Regions from separate parts of the Rhizobium sp. 1399 genome, predicted to be linked through region 1. Evidence: predicted binding sites of a transcription regulator. Region 1 holds the regulator's gene; each other region holds the start of a gene.
What was found. The regulator LexA, encoded in region 1, represses DNA repair genes until DNA is damaged. The targets are predictions, from matches to a motif close to TGTTCNNNNTGTGTTCNG.
Positions count from the first base shown of each region.

Region 2: J2X71_RS15895 (DUF5680 domain-containing protein) is a predicted target of LexA. The motif match lies at 3,493-3,510, and genes of this name have one in related genera.
Region 3: J2X71_RS03390 (ATP-dependent helicase) is a predicted target of LexA. The motif match lies at 2,341-2,358, and genes of this name have one in related genera.

Region 1 covers NZ_JAVDSU010000018.1:37,735-44,725, reverse strand. The annotation lists gene J2X71_RS34290 (methyl-accepting chemotaxis protein) at 1-701, shown strand, start outside; gene kdsA (3-deoxy-8-phosphooctulonate synthase) at 715-1,563, opposite strand; gene J2X71_RS34280 (VOC family protein) at 1,560-2,447, opposite strand; gene lexA (transcriptional repressor LexA) at 2,643-3,368, shown strand; gene J2X71_RS34270 (ComEC/Rec2 family competence protein) at 3,349-5,775, opposite strand; gene gltA (citrate synthase) at 6,066-6,991, shown strand, end outside.
Region 2 covers NZ_JAVDSU010000004.1:312,444-319,434, forward strand. The annotation lists gene proS (proline--tRNA ligase) at 1-911, shown strand, start outside; gene J2X71_RS15885 (lipoprotein-releasing ABC transporter permease subunit) at 928-2,232, shown strand; gene J2X71_RS15890 (ABC transporter ATP-binding protein) at 2,284-2,967, shown strand; gene J2X71_RS15895 (DUF5680 domain-containing protein) at 2,971-3,432, opposite strand; gene dnaE (DNA polymerase III subunit alpha) at 3,746-6,991, shown strand, end outside.
Region 3 covers NZ_JAVDSU010000001.1:637,210-644,200, reverse strand. The annotation lists gene J2X71_RS03395 (enoyl-CoA hydratase/isomerase family protein) at 1-204, shown strand, start outside; gene J2X71_RS03390 (ATP-dependent helicase) at 226-2,286, opposite strand; gene J2X71_RS03385 (hypothetical protein) at 2,401-2,679, opposite strand; gene J2X71_RS03380 (BON domain-containing protein) at 2,838-3,101, shown strand; gene J2X71_RS03375 (hypothetical protein) at 3,184-3,447, shown strand; gene J2X71_RS03370 (DUF982 domain-containing protein) at 3,683-3,925, opposite strand; tRNA gene J2X71_RS03365 (tRNA-Thr) at 4,075-4,149, opposite strand; gene J2X71_RS03360 (hypothetical protein) at 4,304-4,513, shown strand; gene murA (UDP-N-acetylglucosamine 1-carboxyvinyltransferase) at 4,630-5,922, shown strand; gene J2X71_RS03350 (DUF2948 family protein) at 6,037-6,474, shown strand; gene hisD (histidinol dehydrogenase) at 6,509-6,991, shown strand, end outside.

The sequences.
Region 1 (6,991 bases):
CCGAGAACCAGGCCGCCTCGCTCGAACAGGCGGCTTCGGCGCTGGATCAGATCACGGTCACGGTGAAGACCTCATCGGAGCGAGCCCAGGAAGCCAATGCGATGATGTCGGCAACGAAGGAGAGTGCGGCACGTTCCGCCGAGATTGTTTGCGAAGCGGTGACCGCCATGGAGAAGATCGAGGAATCAGCGGTCAGGATCGGCGATATTATCAACGCCATCGATGAGATCGCCTTTCAGACCAATCTTTTGGCGCTCAACGCGGGCGTCGAGGCAGCACGCGCCGGAGACGCAGGGAAAGGCTTTGCCGTCGTAGCTCAGGAAGTCCGCGAGCTCGCCGGCCGCTCCGCCAATCTCGCCAAGGAGATCAAGCTTCTCGTCGAGACGTCGTCGCGGCAGGTTTCCGCAGGCGTGGCACTTGTCAACCGCACCGGCGAGGCACTCGGCGATATCGACCGCCAGGTGCTGCAGGTGACGGCACTAATCGAAGCGATCGTGCGCTCGTCTTCGGAACAGTCGGTCGCGCTCGTCGAGGTCAACGCTGCCGTCAACCGTATGGATCAGGTGACACAGCAGAATGCGGCGATGGTCGAGGAGACGAACGCCGCCTGCCAGGAACTCGGCAACGAGGCGTCCCATCTCGGGCGCATGCTCTCCCGCTTCGCATTGGAGGAAAGGCGCCCGCCCCGCGCGGCAGCCTGATGCTGCCTGTCGTTCAGGCGGCCTTGGCGATCGCGTCGAAGGCGAGAAGCTTCTCGAGAAGCCGTGGCATGTCCTTGAGATAGACCATGTTCGGCCCGTCGCAGGGCGCGTTATCCGGATCCTGATGGGTTTCGATAAAGACCCCGGCGACGCCGACGGCCACGGCTGCACGGGCCAGCGTCTCCACGAACTGCCGCTCTCCGCCGGAGGTTCCCCCCTGCCCGCCGGGCTGCTGGACTGAATGCGTGGCGTCGAAAATAACGGGGGCGCCGGTTGCTGCCATGATCGGCAGGGAACGCATGTCGGAGACCAGCGTATTATAACCGAAGGAAGCGCCGCGCTCGCACAGCAAGATGTTCGGATTGCCGCTCTGATTGAGCTTGCCGAGCACGTTCTTCATGTCCCAGGGCGCCAGGAACTGGCCCTTCTTGACGTTGATAACGCGGCCGGTCTTTGCCGCAGCCACCAGGAGATCCGTCTGACGAGACAGGAAGGCCGGTATCTGCAGGATGTCGACAACCTTGCCCACTTCAGCGCACTGTTCTTCAGTGTGGATGTCGGTCAGAACCGGAATGCCGAGTTCCTTCTTTAGATCGGCAAAAACCTCCAGCCCCTTCTCAAGGCCGACACCGCGTTTGCTCGACAGGGAAGAGCGGTTCGCCTTGTCGAACGAGGTCTTATAGACGAGCCCGATGCCGAGCTTGGTGCACAGTTCCTTCAACGTGCCGGCAACCATGAACGCATGGTCGCGACTTTCCATTTCGCAAGCGCCGGCAATCAGCGACAGACGTGCAGCATTGGAGAAGGTGACCTTGCCGGCGCCTTCGCCGACCGTCACAACGGAGTTCGTAGTAGAGCTCATGATGTTTCCTCGAAAGCGAAGAGCACGCCCTGACCGGGCGCGGGCTTCACCAGAATACGGTTGCCCTTGCGTGTATAGGTCACCCCGTTAGCAGCCAAATGCGCTTCTGTCACGGCCAGATCGCCAACCGCAAAGAGGATTGCCCGGCCGCGCAGGCCGCGATCGATATCCGGCGTCGCCAGATCGAAATAGGCCTCCAGCCCCTGCGGGGTCATCAGGCTGATCTTTGCGTTTCCGGTAAGCACCTCCAGCCCGAAACTCGTATCGCCAGCAGAAGCGGCTTTTGCCGCCGAGCGAACGAAGTCGCCGAAGGCTGTCGGCTCGGGGGCTGCGAGCGCGATCTCGGCAATGCCTGTCACGCCATTGGCGTGGGTCTCCAGCACGTTGCGGTCGGCAGGAAGCGGGTTGATGCGCTCGACAGCGAAGAGAAAGAAATCCGGTGCCCGGAGGTCGGCAGCGAAGGCGAGCCGGAAGCCGGCAATGCTCTCCGTGCCATCCGGCATTTTCACAGGGCGTTCGAACTGCAGCACAGAACCGGCACTGATGCTGCCCTTCACGAATCGAGCATGTTCGTGCTTTGCATCCGCGGTGGCGAAGGCGATGGCGGACAGTCCCTCGCTGCCGCAGCGGAAGCGGAAAGCCTGATCGCGAGCCGTGAAGACATTGCCCTCACGTGCCGTCACCTCGCTCTCCTCGACGCTCGCGACACCGAGCGGCTCGATATAGGTTTTGTCGGCAAAGAAAACACAGGCATTCTCCGTGCCGAAGGGATGGCGGGCATCAGGCGCGACGGTAAAGCCCAGCTTGCCCAGCCTTTCGCGGGCTAGGTCGATATCGGTAACCGGCAAAACGAGATGATCGATCGGAAGCGTGTCTTGGCTCATCGGTTCTTCTCCCAGCAGTGACAAGGAGATGTGCTTCAGCAGGTCTCGTGAAACAAGGCCAGACAGGCCTAAGGGCGATAAAAATCAAATTCTCGACAGATTGAACAGAAGTTTTACGAAAATTTAGCTACTTGCGGAACACATATGGAACATATAGTGTCCGTTCTGGATTTGTTTCAAGACTGGGGAGACGCCATGCTCACGCGCAAACAACAGGAACTCCTTCTTTTCATTCATGAAAGGATGAAGGAGTCAGGCGTTCCACCGTCTTTCGACGAGATGAAGGACGCACTGGATCTGGCCTCGAAATCCGGTATTCACCGGCTGATCACGGCGCTCGAAGAACGCGGCTTCATTCGCCGGCTTCCGAACCGGGCGCGCGCGCTCGAAGTCATCAAACTGCCGGAAGCCTACAGCCCAAGCCTGCAGCCTCGGCGCGGCTTTTCACCGAGCGTCATCGAGGGCAGCCTCGGCAAGCCCCAGCCCGTGGCGCCTCCTGCCTCGGCGAAGCCAGCACCCGCTGCCGATAACGGCAATGCGGTCTCCGTTCCTGTCATGGGCCGCATCGCCGCCGGTGTTCCGATCTCGGCAATCCAGAACAATACGCATGACATCACCGTTCCCGCCGATATGCTTGGCTCCGGTGAACATTATGCGCTGGAAGTTCGCGGCGACTCGATGATCGAAGCCGGCATCTTCGATGGCGACACGGTCATCATCCGCAATGGCAGCACAGCCAATCCGGGTGATATCGTCGTCGCGCTCGTCGATGACGAGGAAGCAACGCTCAAGCGTTTCCGCCGCAAGGGCGCATCGATTGCGCTCGAGGCAGCAAACCCTGCTTACGAGACCCGCATCTTTCCGCCGGATCGCGTCAAGGTCCAGGGCAAGCTCGTCGGCCTCATTCGCCGCTATCACTGACCGGTGACAGATTGGCGTCTGCGAATGTGTTACTGCGCCAATCATAGGCGCGGTGGCGCATCCAGGGTCGCCCCAATGTGTCGAATGCGGTTGCGACCTCAACTCCCTTATCGGTGAATCGAAGTTCGACAGAACCTGTCTTGCGCAGCGTCTCGCCGGTAAAGAGCAGCGCGCCGGAACGACAGCGGTCGAAGCGCAATCGGACGGGGGTCACGACAATGTCGGCCGTATCGCAGGCTGGTCCGAGATAGGCAGCATTTTCGATGACGGTCAGTTTCTTCCCATTGACGAGCAAAGTGGTGCACCAGGCGCCCTTCAGGCAGGAGAAGCGTGACGGCGGGCTAATGGCGACTGCCTGTCTCATTGCCTCTCTGGCTTCATTCTGTTGGTCGGGTGACAGTTGCAGTCTTTGACCATCAGGCGCAGTGGGCGCCTTGGCAGCTTGAAGCATAACCGGCTTCTGATGCTCTTCGACGGCAAGGGCCCTCTGCCATTGTTCGAAGATGAAGGCGGGCGGCTTTTCACGGTTCGAAGCCATCGCCTCTCCATCGACTATAGCGACCAGGCCGCCATCTTCGGAGATAGCGATATCGGGCATCGCCTCCGATGGAAGAAGAACAACAGCGAGCGTCGAGACCGCGACAATTGCCGTTCCCATGTGCCGCAGCCGGGTTCTGAGCAGGGTCAGCAGCAGAAATCCGAAAACGGCGGTCGGGAAATACCAGCCGGGCAAGCGGCCTACATCTATGTTGCCGCCCCACCCCGCTACTGCCTTTGCGATGGTGATCACCAGATCAAGCCCGAAGCCTGCCACCGGCCATAGCCAGCCGTCCAGACCAAACGGCATCAGCAGCATTGCCAGCATCCCGGCCGGCATGACGATGAAGGTGATGACCGGCATGGCCGCGAGATTTGCCGGCAGGCCATAGGCAGTCAGCCGGTGGAAATGCTCGATCGAAAACAGCGCCGTCGAGAAACCACCGATCAGCGACGTCAGGAAAACGCCACCGAAGAAGCCACCAACCATGAAGAAGGGCTTCATGATCGGCAGCTTGGCAAAGGCATTCTCCCGCATCGGCCGCCCCTTCCAGAGGTCGTAGCCGGCGACCAGTGCAAGTGTTGCGGCAAAGGACATCTGGAAACTCGGCCCCAGCACCTCCGATGGCGAGACCGCGAGGATCACGAGAGCGGATAGCGCCACGTTTCTGAGACTGATCGACGGCCGGTCGAAGAAGACCGCAACCAGCATAATCGCCATCATGATGAAGGCACGTTCGGCGGAAACGGCAAAACCCGAGATCAAATAGTAGGCCGTCACCGCAGCAAGCGCACCGGCCGCCGCGATCTTCTTGGTTGGCCACGCCTGGGCAATGCCGGGAAAAAGGCTGAGAATGACGCGCAGCCCGACAAAGAAGATGCCAGCGGAAAGCGCCATGTTGAGGCCGGAGATCGCGATGATATGCGCAAGGCCGGACTGCCGCAGCGCCTCCGTCGTTTCATCCGAGATCGCCCGTCTCTCGTCCGTGACAAGGGAGGCGGCAAAGGCGCCGGTGTCGCCTGGTAGTGTGGAGCGGATCCGATCGCCGATGCCGCTTCTCAGGCGGTAGAGCGACTCCAGAATGGCCTCACCGACCAAACTCGCTCGCTCCGGCTGTTCCGCAACCCTCTTCGGTGCTCCGTAGAAGAAGCCGTTGGCACCAATGCCGTTAAAATAGGCACTGAAGGCAAAATCATTGAGGTGGGGGAGCGCCGGTCCCGCCGGAGGCGTGAGACGCGCCCTGCCCTCGATGACGTCGCCGAGTTCGAACGGCTGGGTGGCTCCGCGGACCAGCACGGAGATGCGTTCGGGCGGACGCTTGATCTCAGGAGCATCCGTACCGGTGACGTCAAGAATATAACGCCAGCGCCCTTGGCCATCGCCTTCTCGGCGTTCGATCCGGCCGGTCACCGTTGTCGTTACGGCTGAATCGAGGATCAGGGTCTTTGCCCGCCATGTTTCGATCTGCGCGGAGAGCATTCCACCGGCAAAAAGAAGTAGAGCAAGCAGCGTCGCCTGCAGTTTCGTCCGGGCATAACCGCAGAGCGCAACGGCAATAAGGAGAACAAGCAGGCAGAGACCGAGCGACACGGCCGGAAAGTCCGAGGCCGCAAGAAACCAGGTCGCGGCACCTGCACCAAGGAAGACCGGAGAGAAGAGGATGAGGAGACCGTGGCCGGCCTCTTCGGTGGCCATACGCATCGACGACCCGACGTATCGGTTCGCAACAGTCACCAATCGCCATCGAAATGGGATCGCAACCTGGGTCCGAGCCGATTGCGTCACAATGGCGCGCGGGGCAATGCCAGCAAAATCCATCTTTTCATCAATGGATTGCTCTTGTCGTTCTCTTGTCTCTAACCCTGCCATAATCGCCTGGACCCGCCCCCGGATACCGGCAGAATGCAACCTGAAATCAAAACGAGCAAACAATAATCGATTGAAATAAGACGAAAATTCGCGGGAGCAAAAAGTCCAGTCAAATCATGGTGTTCTGATATGCATTTAGCTCATCGCTGCACTGCCTAAAAGATGATGCCGCGATGCACAAAATGGCATCACGGTAACTTGGCATTAGCTTCGCGATCATATAGCTATCGCTTAGGACGCTTAACCCTTATGGCGCTTTTGCGGCGCCACCGCCACCCCGGAGGATCAGCATGACGGATCAAAGCGCTACAATCAAAATCGGTGACAAATCAGTCGATCTCGCCGTGCGAAAAGGCACGGTTGGACCCGACGTCATCGACATCGGTGCCCTCTACAAGAACACGGCTTCCTTCACCTACGATCCCGGGTTTACGTCGACTGCATCCTGTGAATCGAAGATCACCTATATCGACGGCGACGAAGGCGTTCTGCTGCATCGCGGCTACCCGATCGAGCAGCTTGCCGAGCATGGCGACTTCCTGGAAGCCTGCTACCTGCTGCTCTACGGCGAATTGCCAACCGCCGCCCAGAAGAAGGACTTCGACTATCGTGTCACGCACCACACCATGGTGCATGAGCAGATGAGCCGCTTCTTCACCGGCTTCCGTCGCGACGCCCATCCGATGGCCGTCATGTGCGGCTGCGTCGGCGCGCTTTCGGCCTTCTATCACGACTCCACCGATATCACCGATCCGCACCAGCGCATGGTCGCCAGCCTGCGCATGATCGCCAAGATGCCGACGCTCGCAGCGATGGCCTATAAGTACCATATCGGCCAGCCCTTCGTTTACCCGAAGAACGATCTGGACTACGCGTCCAACTTCCTGCGCATGTGCTTTGCTGTTCCCTGCGAGGAATATGTCGTCAATCCGGTGCTCGCACGCGCCATGGACCGTATCTTCATCCTCCATGCCGATCACGAGCAGAACGCCTCGACCTCGACGGTCCGTCTCGCCGGCTCCTCGGGTGCGAACCCGTTCGCCTGCATCGCCGCCGGCATCGCCTGCCTCTGGGGGCCCGCTCACGGCGGCGCCAACGAAGCAGCCCTCAACATGCTGACGGAAATCGGCACTGTCGACCGCATTCCGGAATATATCGCCCGCGCCAAGGATAAGAACGATCCGTTCCGCCTGATGGGCTTTGGTCACCGCGTCTA
Region 2 (6,991 bases), on a different contig from region 1:
AATTCCGTGACGAGATCCGTCCGCGCTTCGGCACCATGCGCTCGCGCGAATTCATGATGAAGGACGCTTACTCCTTTGACTTGACGCGCGAAGGTGCGGAACATTCCTACAACAAGATGTTCACCGCCTATCTGCGCACCTTCGATCGTCTCGGCCTGCGCGCCATTCCGATGCGCGCCGACACCGGCCCGATCGGCGGCGATCTCAGCCATGAATTCATCATCCTCGCCGACACCGGCGAGTCCGAGGTTTTCTGCCATAAGGATTTCGTCAATTTCGACATTCCCGTGGAAAATACGGATTTCGACAGCGTCGACGGCCTGAAGTCGATTTTCGACAAGTGGACGTCGCTTTATGCCGCGACCTCCGAGATGCATGACGAGGCGGCCTTCAACGCCATTCCGGAGGGCGAGCGTCTTTCTGCGCGCGGCATCGAAGTCGGTCATATTTTCTACTTCGGTACCAGGTATTCCGAGCCGATGGGCGCGAAGGTGCAAGGTCCCGATGGCAAGGAACATACCGTTCACATGGGTTCCTACGGTATCGGCCCGACACGCCTTGTTCCCGCCATCATCGAAGCATCGCATGATGAGAACGGAATCATCTGGCCGGAGTCGGTCGCGCCCTTCGATGTCGTGGTCATCAACATGAAGGCCGGCGACGAGGCCTGCGACGGCACCTGCGAGCTGATCTGCGCGGCGCTGACCAAGGCCGGCAAGGATGTGCTCTATGACGACACGGACGACCGTGCCGGCACCAAGTTTGCGACCGCCGACCTGATCGGCGTGCCGTACCAGATCATTGCCGGTCCGCGCGCGGTCGCGAATGGCGAAGTGGAAGTGAAGGACCGCAAGACTGGCGCCCGCGAGACGATGACCATCGAGGCGGCGATCAACAGGTTCGTGGCTTAAGAAAGACGGAGGCGAAATGGCAGAGGCAGCATTGGACCGGAGTTCCAAATCCGGCTTGGGTCCGGCTGGCAAGCCATTTTCCACCTTCGAACGCCTGGTGGCGTGGCGCTATCTGCGCGCCCGCCGCAAGGAGGCCTTCATCTCTGTCATTGCCGGCTTCTCCTTCGTCGGCATCATGCTGGGCGTTGCAACGCTGATCATCGTCATGGCCGTTATGAACGGGTTCCGCACGGAACTCGTCTCCCGCATCCTCGGTATCAACGGCCACATGATCATCCAGCCGGTCGATGGTCCCTTCACCGACTATGCCGACCTCGTGAAGAAATTCGAGGCGGTGCCCGGTATCAAGATGGCGCTGCCGCTGGTCGAGGGCCAGGTGCTGGCTTCCTCGCGGACGGGCGGCAGCACCGGTGCGCTGGTGCGCGGCACGCGCGCCGAAGACCTGACCAAGCTCAAGGCAGTATCCGACAATATCAAGTCCGGCGACATGGTAGGCTTTGCTGCAGGCGACAGCGTTTTGATGGGCACGCGCATGGCCGACCAGCTCGGCCTGCGGGTCGGTGACCTGATTACGCTGACGTCACCGGAAGGTGATGTGACGCCGATGGGCGTCAATCCGCGCATCAAATCCTACAAGATCTCCGGTCTCTTCGAGATCGGCATGTCGGAATACGATTCCTCGATCATCTATATGCCGCTCGAGGAATCGCAGCTTTATTTCAATGCCGACGGGCTGGTGCAGTCGATCGAACTCTTCGTCAATAACCCCGACGATATCGACAATCTGAGGCCCAAGGTGGAGGAGGCGGCCGGTCGGCAGATAGCCATCACCGACTGGCGTCAGCGCAACCAGACCTTCTTTTCCGCCCTGCAGGTCGAGCGCAACGTCATGTTCATGATCCTGACGCTGATCGTGCTCGTCGCAGCGCTCAACATCATCTCCGGCCTCATCATGCTGGTGAAGGACAAGGGCAGCGATATCGCGATCCTGCGTACCATGGGCGCGAGCGCCGGCGCCATCATGCGCATCTTCTTCATGACGGGAGCTGCGATCGGCATCGTCGGCACGATCGCCGGCGTGCTGCTCGGCGTGCTCGTCTGCATCAACATCGAGTCCATCCGCCAGTTCTTCTCCTGGGTCTCTGGCACGGTGCTTTTCGATCCGCAGCTCTACTTCCTGAGCCAGCTTCCGGCGGAAATGGATGTGAGCGAAACGGTTTCAGTCGTCATCATGGCGCTGACGCTCTCTTTCATCGCGACGATCTTCCCCGCCTGGCGCGCCTCCCGCCTCGATCCCGTTCAGGCCCTTCGTTACGAATAAGGCCGTGATCCAAGGTCAAATCCAAGGCCCAATCCAAGGAATGCCGCATTCATGAAACGCAACGTCGTTCTCAAGCTTTCAGGCGTCGCGCGCCACTATGGCCAGGGCGAAACGCTGCTGACCATCCTCAAGGGTGCGGATTTCACCCTGTCGAGCGGTGAGATGGTGGCGCTGGTGGCGCCGTCAGGCACCGGCAAGTCGACGCTGCTGCATGTCGCAGGGCTGCTGGAGCATCCTGACGGCGGCGAGGTAGTGGTCAACGATCGCCCCTGTGATGGCCTTTCCGATGACAAGCGCACGGCCATCCGCCGCGGTGAGATCGGCTTTGTTTATCAGTTCCATCACCTGCTGCCGGAATTCTCGGCGCAGGAGAACATCATGATGCCGCAGCTCATCGCCGGTCTCTCATGGAAGGAAGCGAGCGAACGGGCAAAGATGCTTCTGGACTACATGCGCATCGGCCACCGCGGTACGCATCGCCCGGGCGAGCTTTCCGGCGGCGAGCAGCAGCGCGTGGCAATCGCGCGCGCCGTTGCCAATGCGCCGAGCCTGCTTCTGGCCGACGAGCCGACCGGCAACCTCGACCCGGAAACCGCAAGCTACGTCTTCGATGCTCTGGAAGCGCTGGTTCGCCAGTCCGGCCTTGCCGCGCTGATCGCCACACATAACCACGAGCTCGCCCGGCGCATGGACCGGCGCGTGACGATCTCCGACGGCAAGGTCGTGGATTTCTGATTATCAGGGGACAATCAGCCCGCCGCGATAATCGAGCTCATAGGCCTTCTGACCATCGACAAGGATGAATTCGTGGCCACGGAAATGCGTGCAGTCGCCTTCGCTCGTATCGACATAGCGCCCCAGCGAATGATCGAAGATCATGCCGCCGAGGAAGCGGCCTTGTTTGTAGAGCTGTGACAGCGCGGCGCTAATGATCGTGCCGGCGACAGTTCCGTCGATGATCCCGGGCTCGATGATCCGCCCGAAATAGTTCATCGCCCACACCGGCTTTTCCTCCAGCCACACCACTTCCTGACCGGCAAAATCCGTGCCGCCGAAATAGCTGTCGAGATAGCGCCAGATGCCGCGCTTGTAGCCGAGGTCATGGGCGCCGATCCGATAGGAAGGCTGTGCCTTGGCGCCGGCAACATAAGTCTGCGATTTGGCTTCGACAATGAAGCCGTTGAGTTCCTGCGTGTCCATCGTCCCACTGCTCCGATGTTAACCATGTCCCGCAGAAGCGGGGGGTAAACCTGTTGACAACAGAACATACATGGAACAAATTAAAAACATAAGAGCAAAAGGAGAGCCAAATGACTGACATGATCCGTGATATCGCAGCATTCACCTCCATCGCAATGTTCATCGCCAGCTTCTCGCTGATCGTCATGGCAATGTAAGAATTCAGGGGACCGCATGGCAGCCATGCGGTCCCGAAGCAGGACTTTTTCTGGACAGAATCGCCGACAATGCCGACAATGCGCACTCTTCAGTGAGGCGGTTCGAAAGGCAGATCATGGCGGATGCGGAAAAAGGCGCTGCTGGCGCAGTCGTCGGTGGGAAACCGGGCTTCGTCCATCTGAGGGTCCACTCCGCCTATTCGTTGCTCGAAGGCGCGCTGCCCCTCAAAAAGATCCTCTACAAGGCGTCGGGCGACAGCCAGCCTGCTATTGCCATCACCGATACCAACAATCTTTTCGTCGCCCTGGAATTTTCCCAGAAGGCGCTGGACGACGGTCTGCAGCCGATCATCGGTTGCCAGGTGTCGATCGACATGGAAGATGGCCTAGACACGGAGAAGCGGGGCGGTCAGCAGGCGCTGGTTAAATTGCCTTCGATCGTGCTTCTGTCCGCTACGGATGCGGGTTACGAGCGGCTGGTCGATCTCGTCAGCCGCGCTTATCTCGGCGGCGAGAGCAATCAGGCTGTCCATATCCGTTCCTCCTGGCTGGAGGAAATCGGTACCGAGGGGCTGATCGCTTTGACCGGTGCCTCGACCGGCCCTGTCGACATGCCGCTTAAGGACGGCCATGCTGCTGCGGCAGAGACGCGGCTGCTGGCGCTGAAGCGCCTCTTCGGTGACCGGCTCTATGTCGAACTGCAGCGGCACGGAACCTACGACAAGCGCCACGAACAGAAGATCATCGGCCTTGCCTACAAGCATGATCTGCCGCTGGTGGCGACCAACGAGGCCTTCTTCCCGACACGAGACGATTACGACGCGCATGACGCGCTGATGGCGGTGGCCCACAACGCCATCGTTTCCGACGACAGCCGCTTCCGCCTCTCGCCGGATCACTATCTGAAGAGCCGTGCGGAGATGGAAAAGCTCTTCGCCGATCTGCCTGAGGCGCTGGATAATACCGTCGAGATCGCAAGGCGCTGCTCCTTCATTCTGAAGACCCGCAAGCCGATCCTGCCGCGCTTCACCGGCGCGACCGATGATCCCGAGGAGGCTGAGCGCGCAGAATCGCTCGAACTTCGCCGCCAGGCGGAGGAGGGGCTGGACATGCGCCTTGCCGAGCTTGGAATGTCGGCCGGCTACGAGGAAAAGGATTATCGCGAGCGGCTGGAATTCGAGCTCAGCGTCATCGAGCGAATGAAGTTTCCCGGCTACTTCCTGATCGTTGCGGATTTCATCAAATGGGCCAAGCAGCATGACATTCCCGTCGGCCCCGGCCGCGGCTCGGGTGCGGGTTCGCTCGTCGCCTATGCACTGACGATCACCGACGTCGATCCGCTGCGTTTCTCGCTGCTTTTCGAACGCTTCCTCAATCCGGAACGCGTCTCGATGCCCGACTTCGATATCGACTTCTGCCAGGACCGCCGCGAAGAGGTGATCCGATACGTGCAGCAGAAATATGGTCGCGAGCAGGTGGCGCAGATCATCACCTTCGGTTCGCTGCAGGCGCGTGCCGCGCTGCGCGACGTCGGCCGCGTGCTGGAAATGCCCTACGGCCAGGTCGACAAGATCTGCAAGCTGGTGCCGAACAACCCGGCAAACCCGACGCCGCTTTCCAAGGCGATCGAGGAAGAGCCGAAGCTGCAGGAAGAGGCAGCCAAGGAACCGGTGGTTGCCCGCCTCCTGGATATCGCCCAGAAGATCGAAGGCCTTTACCGCCACGCCTCGACCCACGCCGCCGGCATCGTGATCGGCGACCGCCCGCTGTCGAAGCTCGTGCCGATGTATCGCGATCCGCGTTCCGACATGCCGGTCACCCAGTTCAACATGAAGTGGGTGGAACAGGCCGGTCTCGTGAAGTTCGACTTCCTCGGCCTGAAGACGTTGACCGTGCTCAAGGTCGCTGTCGACTTCTGCAGGAAGCGCGGCATCGAGGTCGATCTTCCGAAGATCCCGCTCGACGACAAGAAAACTTACGAGATGCTTTCGCGCGGCGAGACGGTCGGCGTGTTCCAGGTTGAAAGTGCCGGCATGCGCAAGGCACTGATCGGCATGAAGCCAGACTGCATTGAGGACATCATCGCGCTGGTCGCCCTCTATCGCCCGGGTCCGATGGAAAACATTCCGACCTACAATGCCCGCAAGCACGGCGACGAGGAGCTGGAATCGATCCATCCGATGATCGACCATCTTCTCAAGGAAACGCAGGGCGTTATCGTCTACCAGGAGCAGGTGATGCAGATCGCCCAGGTCCTGTCGGGCTATTCGCTTGGCGAAGCCGATCTTCTGCGCCGCGCCATGGGTAAGAAGATCAAGGCAGAAATGGACCAGCAGCGCGAGCGCTTCGTCGTTGGCGCGGTCCAGAACGGCGTGTCGAAGCCGCAGGCCGACAACATCTTCGAACTGCTTGCAAAGTTCGCAAACTACGGTTTCAACAAGTCGCACGCTGCCGCCTACGCCATCGTCTCCTATCAGACGGCCTATATGAAGGCGCATTATCCGGTCGAGTTCCTGGCCGCGTCGATGACGCTCGATATGTCGAACACCGAAAAGGTCAACGACTTCCGCCAGGATGCCAAGCGCCTGGGCATCGAGGTCATCGCGCCCTCCGTCCAGACCTCCTTCCGCCAGTTCGAGACCGGCGACAACCGTATCTATTACGCGCTTGCGGCTCTCAAGGGTGTCGGCGAATCCGCCGTCGATCACATCGTCGAAATGCGCGGCGATAAGCCCTTTGCCAGCATCGAGGATTTCTGCCTGCGGATCGATCCGCGCCAGGTGAACCGCCGCGTGCTGGAAAGCCTGATCTACGCCGGAGCCTTTGATTGCTTCAACCTGGATCGCGCCCAGCTTTCGGCCGGTCTCGACCGCGTGCTCGGCTATGCGCAGCGCGCCCAGGAAAATAAACTGAGCGGCCAGTCGGATATTTTCGGCGGTGCCCTATCCTCGGGCCCGGAAAAGATCGCCCTGCCGCCATTCTCGCCCTGGCTTGCCTCCGAGCGGCTACTCAAGGAGTTCCAGGTGCTGGGCTTCTACCTGACCGCCCATCCGCTCGACAGCTACAACAACATCCTTCAGAAGATGCGCGTACAGACCTTCGCGGATTTCTCGACGGCGGTAAAGCAGGGTGCTGCGAACGGGCGACTGGCGGGCACCGTCATTTCCAAGCAAGAGCGCAAGACGCGCACCGGCAACAAGATGGGCATTATCGTCTTCTCGGATTCCTCCGGCCAGTATGAAGCCGTGCTCTTCTCCGAAATGCTGAACCAGTATCGTGACATACTCGAGCCCGGGAAATCCTTCGTCATCACCGCGATCGGCGAAGAGCGGCCGGAAGGTGTCAGCCTGCGTCTGCAGACC
Region 3 (6,991 bases), on a different contig from region 1:
AGCCGCACGCTCGGCGAATGTCTTGCCCGCGAGCTCGGCGCCTGCATGCACATCCTGCATGGTCCGGATTTCTACGAGGGCGTCCGTGCAGCCGTCATCGACAAGGACCGCAATCCGAAATGGTCGCCGCCGACGATCGCCCTGGTCAATGATGAGATGATCGGCCGCTTCTTCGAGCCGGCAAAGCCGCCCCTTTTGCTCTAACCCTGCTGGTCAGGAGAGGTTTCAACGCCACATGCCGCGCATACGCGCGCCGACATCAATACGCACTTGCCGCGCCTGCTGGGCGGCTGCCGTATCGGTCTTGACCTGCGGCCAGCCGCAGACCTCGAAGAATTGCAGCAGCGTGGCTGGAATGAAGCGGCTGCGCGACGCATAGACATGCCGGTCGCCCTGCGAATTCTGACCATAAGTGAAGAAGCGCTGCGGCACGACGAGATCGAGACTGTCCTTGGCGCGGGTCATCGCCACATAGAGCAATCGCCGCTCCTCCTCGATTTCTGCCGTCGTGCCGACTGCGAGATCTGAAGGGATGCAGCCGTCAATGACGTTCAGCATGAAGACCTTGGTCCATTCCTGCCCCTTGGCCGAATGGATGGTCGAGAGGATGAGATAGTCCTCGTCGAGCAGCGGCACGCCTGCCTGATCCGAAGTCGCATCGGGCGGATCGAGTGTGAGCTCCGTCAGGAATCGCTCACGCGAGGCATAACCACCGGCGATCTGCTCGAGTTGCACGAGATCGGCAAGCCGCGCGCTCGCATCCTCATGCAGCCGTTCCAGATGCGGCTCATACCATCGCCGTACCAGCTCGATCTCGGCCGGCCAGCCAGCCTTGCCGGTCTTCAGCTCCTGCATGGTGGAAACGAAGGAGGTCCATTCCTCGCCCGAGCGCGGCGGTGCGGGCATGACGGCAAGCGCTGCGATCGGGCTTGCATCGTCAGCCATCTGGTCCAGCACCTTCTGCGCGGTGGACGGGCCAACACCCGGAAGGATCTGCATCAAGCGGAAACCAGCCACACGGTCGCGCGGGTTCTGGGCAAAGCGCAGCGCTGCCAGCATGTCCTTCACATGCGCACTGTCGAGGAATTTCAGCCCACCAAACTTCACGAAAGGAATGTTGCGGCGGGTAAGTTCCACCTCAAGTGGGCCGCTGTGATGCGAGGCGCGGAAGAGCACGGCCTGGCTTTTCAGCTTCACGCCCTCCTCGCGGTTGTCGAGAACCTTGTCGGCCACGTAGCGCGCCTGATCGTTCTCGTCGCGCACCGTCACCAGCCGTGGCCGTTCCGGCGATTCCCGCTCCGTCCAGAGGTTCTTGGTGAAACGCTCGGAAGCAAGATCGATCACCGCGTTGGCGGCGGCAAGAATCGGCTGCGTCGACCGGTAGTTGCGGTCGAGCGTGACGATATTGGCAGCCGGGCTGAAGGACGCCGGAAAATCGAGAATGTTGCGCACTGTGGCTGCGCGGAAGGAATAGATCGACTGCGCATCGTCGCCGACAACGGTCAGGCCCTGGCCATCAGGCTTGAGGGCAAGCAGGATCGAAGACTGAAGCCTGTTGGTGTCCTGATACTCGTCGACCAGCACATGGTCGAAGCGGCTGCCAATATCCTCGGCGATCATGGGTTCGGCCACCATCTGTGCCCAGTAGAGCAGCAGGTCGTCGTAATCGAGCACATTCTGGCTCTGTTTCGACTCGACGTAACAGGCAAAAAGCTCACGAAGCTGCTTTTCCCAGGTGGCGCACCAGGGGAAGGCGTCGCGCAGCACCAGCGGCAGTTCCGTTTCGGAGTTTACGGCACGGGAATAGATGGCAAGGCAGGTGCCCTTCGTCGGAAACCGGCTTTCCGTCTTGGAGAAGCCGAGATCGTGGCGCACGAGGTTCATCAGGTCGGCGCTGTCTTCCCGGTCATGAATGGAGAAGGCCGGGTCGATGCCGATCTGTTCGGCATAGTCGCGCAAGAGCCGCGCGCCGATGCCGTGAAACGTGCCGCTCCAGGCGAGCGCATCCGCCATGATGCCGGAATTCTTGCCGAGAACCTCGCCGCAGATACGCTCGACGCGCCGGCCCATTTCGGCTGCCGCCCGGCGGGAAAAGGTCATCAGCAGGATACGGCGCGGATCCGCACCCTTGAGAATGAGGTGTGCAACACGATGCGCGAGCGTATTGGTCTTGCCTGATCCGGCCCCGGCGATGACCAACAGCGGCCCGGCCACATGGCTGCCGTCTGTGAGTGTGCCGTGCTCCACGGCCATGCGCTGCTGGGGATTGAGTCTTTCGAGATACATCCAGCCGTCCGGTTAGGCTTCGCGGGAGAATCAACGCCCGCGAATAAAATCAGATGTTCCTTGGATGTTCTCGATTGGCGCCACTGTCAAGCAGGCGCGGGTCGCCATGCACTATTACGGAAAGTCCGGCACGATCTGGCGCCGCACCAGCTTCAGGCTGCGGTCGGGCTGGAGAATATAGGTTTCGTAGACGCGCTGGCCCTGCTGATCGTAGAAGTCGTTGTGGACGGCGCTGCCGATCGGCGATTTCGTCAGCTTCGTGCGCGGCTGCCCGCCATAGGTGATGCTGCCGGGAATGGGTTCCAGCGCAGGCGCGTCCGCGGCGGAGCAGCCGGCCAGCAAGGGTACAGCCAAAAGGGTCGTAGCAAGCAGGGCAGACACAAGCGCTTTCATCAACATTTTCCTCGGCCGCAATTGCATGGGGCTTCTGCCGACGGGGACAGGAGTATCGGAGCACCACCATCACGGCGACTATGCATCCAGCCGGCTGCGTATGGCAACAAACGTCGTCTTCTTGCGTTAACCCCTATTAGGTAATGTCAGGAACGGTCATGGTGCTGCGGTTTCACGGCTCGCCACCCCACGAGGAAGCCTGGATGAAGGGCCACAACACGGCCGCCATGCGCGCGTCCGTGGAAAGCGCCCTGCACGCCGCAGCCGATCTCGATGCGACCGAAATCATCGTCTCCACCATCGGCCCCACCGTCATTCTCGAAGGTTTCGTGAGCCAATGGGGTGATAGCGAGCGGGCATTGGCAATCGCCGAGGACATTGTCGGAAGCGGTTACGTGCATTGCCGCCTGCTGGTGAGATAAATCACGATCAGCACAGGAATTTCCAAGGAACCAACTCCCTGTCCCGCGTGTTGAAAAGCTGATTTCAATACGGGAGACAATAATGCAAACGCTGATACGCCTGTGGGCCGCAGCTCTGCTTCTGGGATGCGGCGCTTTTGCCGGCTCCGCCCATGCCTCACTCGAAACCGATATGAACTATTCGGCGCTGCCGAAAGACGAAATAGCGCTGAACGAATATACCAGCGCCGCCGTCTGCAAGCCCGCCGAACCGCATTACCTGCCGTCCTTCATCCGTGCCGCAGATGGCACAATCATCGGTGTAGGATATATTCAGGTGGAGGATGAGGATACTTCGGATTGCTGATAGAATATTCGAAGTTTCTTTCGAACGAGGCTCGTCTGCAGTCTCCCGCAGAAGGTGACGAGCCTCTAACCATCATCATGATGGCTGGCGTCGTTCTATTGATGAACAGATGAATGGCGCAATGTCTTTCGAGACAAAGCCCTGCGCGAGCTCCGGGCAGGGTTAAGTGAAAATTAAGCATTGCTTCGTTTCGGAACAGATCGGACTTTTATTGTCCAATACCGCCGCCGAAAGCTTAATGCACTTTAAGCTTTGCTTCCTCGGCCGCCGCCATAAACTCCGCGCGGGCCTCTTCGACGGTCTTTCTTCCATCGAGTGCGGCGCGGCAGGCGCTGCGTGCCTTGAGATATTTCAGTCCGCGTACGGCAGGCCAGAGATCGGTCAGGCAGGTCAGCGCGTCAAACGGTCCGTTAACCGTGCGTGCTCCCGCCTCTTCGAAACCTACCTTGATCGGACTATTCCATCGTTCAGTTGCCATCGACGCTCCTCCAGCATGTCTCGATAGAAACATTGAATGAAGCCTTCGGGTTCCTCCGCAAAGGCATTCAGAATGCTAATATTCTAGCGAGATTTTTGCCGGCAGCAATGGCGCCGATTGGCGCGGGGGATAATGCTAAAGGAGAAAACTGGTGCTGCCGAGTGGGATTGAACCACCGACCTCACCCTTACCAAGGGTGTGCTCTACCACTGAGCTACGGCAGCAGGACCAGACGCGAGAAGCGGAAACGCTCAATTCGCGTGAACGGGGCGGCTATTGCCACAGCTTCGGCAGGAGTGCAAGCCGCAAATTCCAACTTATCTGGGAATAACGTCCCGCCCACTTTTGGAATGGCGCGAATTCGGGTAGTTCTGGGGGATGAACGAAGAGACTGAGAAGGCCCGGCAGAGCCGGAAAGCGGCCATGGAAGCCCAAGCGGCATTGCGCCGCGAACGGGCTGCCGAAAAGCTGAGAGAAAATCTTTCAAGACGCAAACAGCAAGTGCGCGCGCGCCGATCCGGCCAGGCGGACGAGACGAATGGGCTGCCCGCCGCAAAAATGCCTGCCGCAAAAATGGACGAATCGTAATGTTCGGTCCGCGACGAATTGAAGCGTGCGGGGATTTGCTCTAAAGACCCCCACTTCTTGCCTTGCCCCCACAGGCAAAACTTTTGAGGAAAGGCGGGCCTCGCCCGTAAGTGCACATGGATCGTATCAGAATTGTCGGCGGCAATGAGCTTAACGGCATCATTCCGATTTCCGGCGCCAAGAATGCCGCGCTGCCGCTGATGATCGCCTCGCTGCTGACGAGCGATACGCTGACGCTCGAAAACGTGCCCCACCTTGCCGATGTCGAATTGCTGATGCGCATCCTCGGCAATCACGGCGTCGATGTCGCCGTCAACGGCCGTCGCGAGCGTCAGGAAGATTCCTACGCCCGCACGATCCATTTCACCTGCCGTACCATCGTCGATACGACCGCTCCCTACGAACTGGTCTCGAAGATGCGTGCTTCCTTCTGGGTCATCGGTCCGCTCCTGGCCCGCGAAGGTCATTGCCGCGTTTCGCTGCCGGGCGGCTGCGCGATCGGCACGCGTCCGGTCGATCTCTTCATCGACGGTCTGACCGCGCTCGGCGCGACGATGGAAATCGATGGCGGTTATATCAACGCCAAGGCACCGCAGGGCGGCCTCATTGGCACACATTATACCTTCCCGAAGGTATCCGTTGGCGCCACGCATGTGCTGATGATGGCGGCAACCCTTGCCCGCGGCACGACCGTAATCGGCAATGCCGCACGCGAGCCCGAAGTCGTCGACCTTGCCAACTGCCTGAATGCCATGGGCGCGAAGATTTCCGGCGCGGGCACCTCGACCATCACGATCGAAGGCGTCACCTCGCTCTCGGGCGCGCGCCACCGCGTCCTGCCTGACCGTATCGAAACCGGCACCTATGCTATGGCCGTTGCCATGGCCGGCGGCGATGTCGTACTCGAAAATACCGATATTGCCCTGCTGGAAACGGCGCTGGAAACACTGCGCCGCGCCGGCGCGGACATCTCGTCGACCAACAATGGCATGCGCATCAAGCGTAACGGCGCCGGCATCCAGCCGGTCGATATCGTCACGGATCCCTTCCCGGGCTTCCCGACCGACCTGCAGGCGCAGTTCATGGCGCTGATGACCCGCTCTTCCGGCATCTCGCATGTCACGGAAACCATCTTCGAAAACCGCTTCATGCATGTGCAGGAGCTTGCCCGCCTTGGCGCAAAGATCTCTCTTTCAGGCCAGACGGCGAAGATTGAAGGTGTCCAGCGGCTGAAGGGCGCCCCGGTCATGGCGACCGATCTTCGCGCTTCCGTTTCGCTCGTTATTGCCGGGCTTGCCGCCGAAGGCGAGACCACGGTTTCCCGCGTCTATCACCTCGATCGTGGCTTTGAGCGGTTGGAAGAAAAGCTGACCCGCTGCGGCGCCATCGTTGAGCGCGTCAGCGAGTAAGAAAAGGGCGCTTATGCGCCCTTTATCCCGGTTGCGTATTTGGTCTGAGCGCCTTATCTCCCTTGTCTGACAGATCGCCGCAGGTGCGGCTGAAAGACATGGGATAGAGGCTGGATGACCGACCTGAAGCTTGTTGCGCTCGATAGCGAAGACTTGGCCGTCATTTCCGCACATATGCAGGACAGCGTCCTCAAGGTAGCCGATATCGACTGGTCGCCGCGCGACAAGCAGTTTTCGCTCGCCGCCAACCGCTTCGTCTGGGAAGAGGCCGCCCGCAAGCGCAAGGGTTTCGAACGCCGCCGCGCTGCTCTCGTTTTCAAGCGCGTGCTTTCCGTCCGCTCGATCGGCATCGACCGTGCTCGGCGTGACGACGTGCTGTCGCTGCTGGCCTTGCGTTTCGAGCAGAAGGGCGAGGGGCCGGAAGGCACGCTGGAGCTTTCGCTGTCCGGCACGGCCTCTATCGCCCTCGATGTCGAATGCATCGAAGCGCAGCTTGCCGATATCGGCGGCGCCTGGGAAACGACTTCTAAGCCGCGCCACCCCGGCACCTGAGCCCAACAGTTTCGATCAGAGAAGGAATACCGCCTTGGCAATCTGGCTCACTCAGGCATCCGATGGTTTTGAGCAGCGTTTCGCGGCTTTTCTGACCACCAAGCGGGAAGTCTCCGAAGACGTCAACGCCGTGGTACGCGCTATTATCGATGACGTGCGCACACGCGGCGATGTCGCTCTCGCCGAATATTCGAAGAAGTTCGACAGCATCGACTACGCCACCGTACCGATGCGCGTCACCGAGGAAGAAATCGACAATGCCGTCGAGGTCGTCCCCTCGGAAGTTCTCGGCGCCTTGAAGGTTGCCGCACTCCGCATCGAATCCCATCACCGTCGTCAGCTTCCGAAGGACGATATCTACGAAGACAATATGGGCGTGGGCCTCGGCTCGCGCTGGACGGCAATCGAAGCCGTCGGCCTCTATGTGCCCGGCGGTACGGCGAGCTATCCGAGCTCGGTCCTGATGAACGCCGTACCGGCGAGGGTTGCAGGGGTCGATCGCATTGTTATCGCCGTG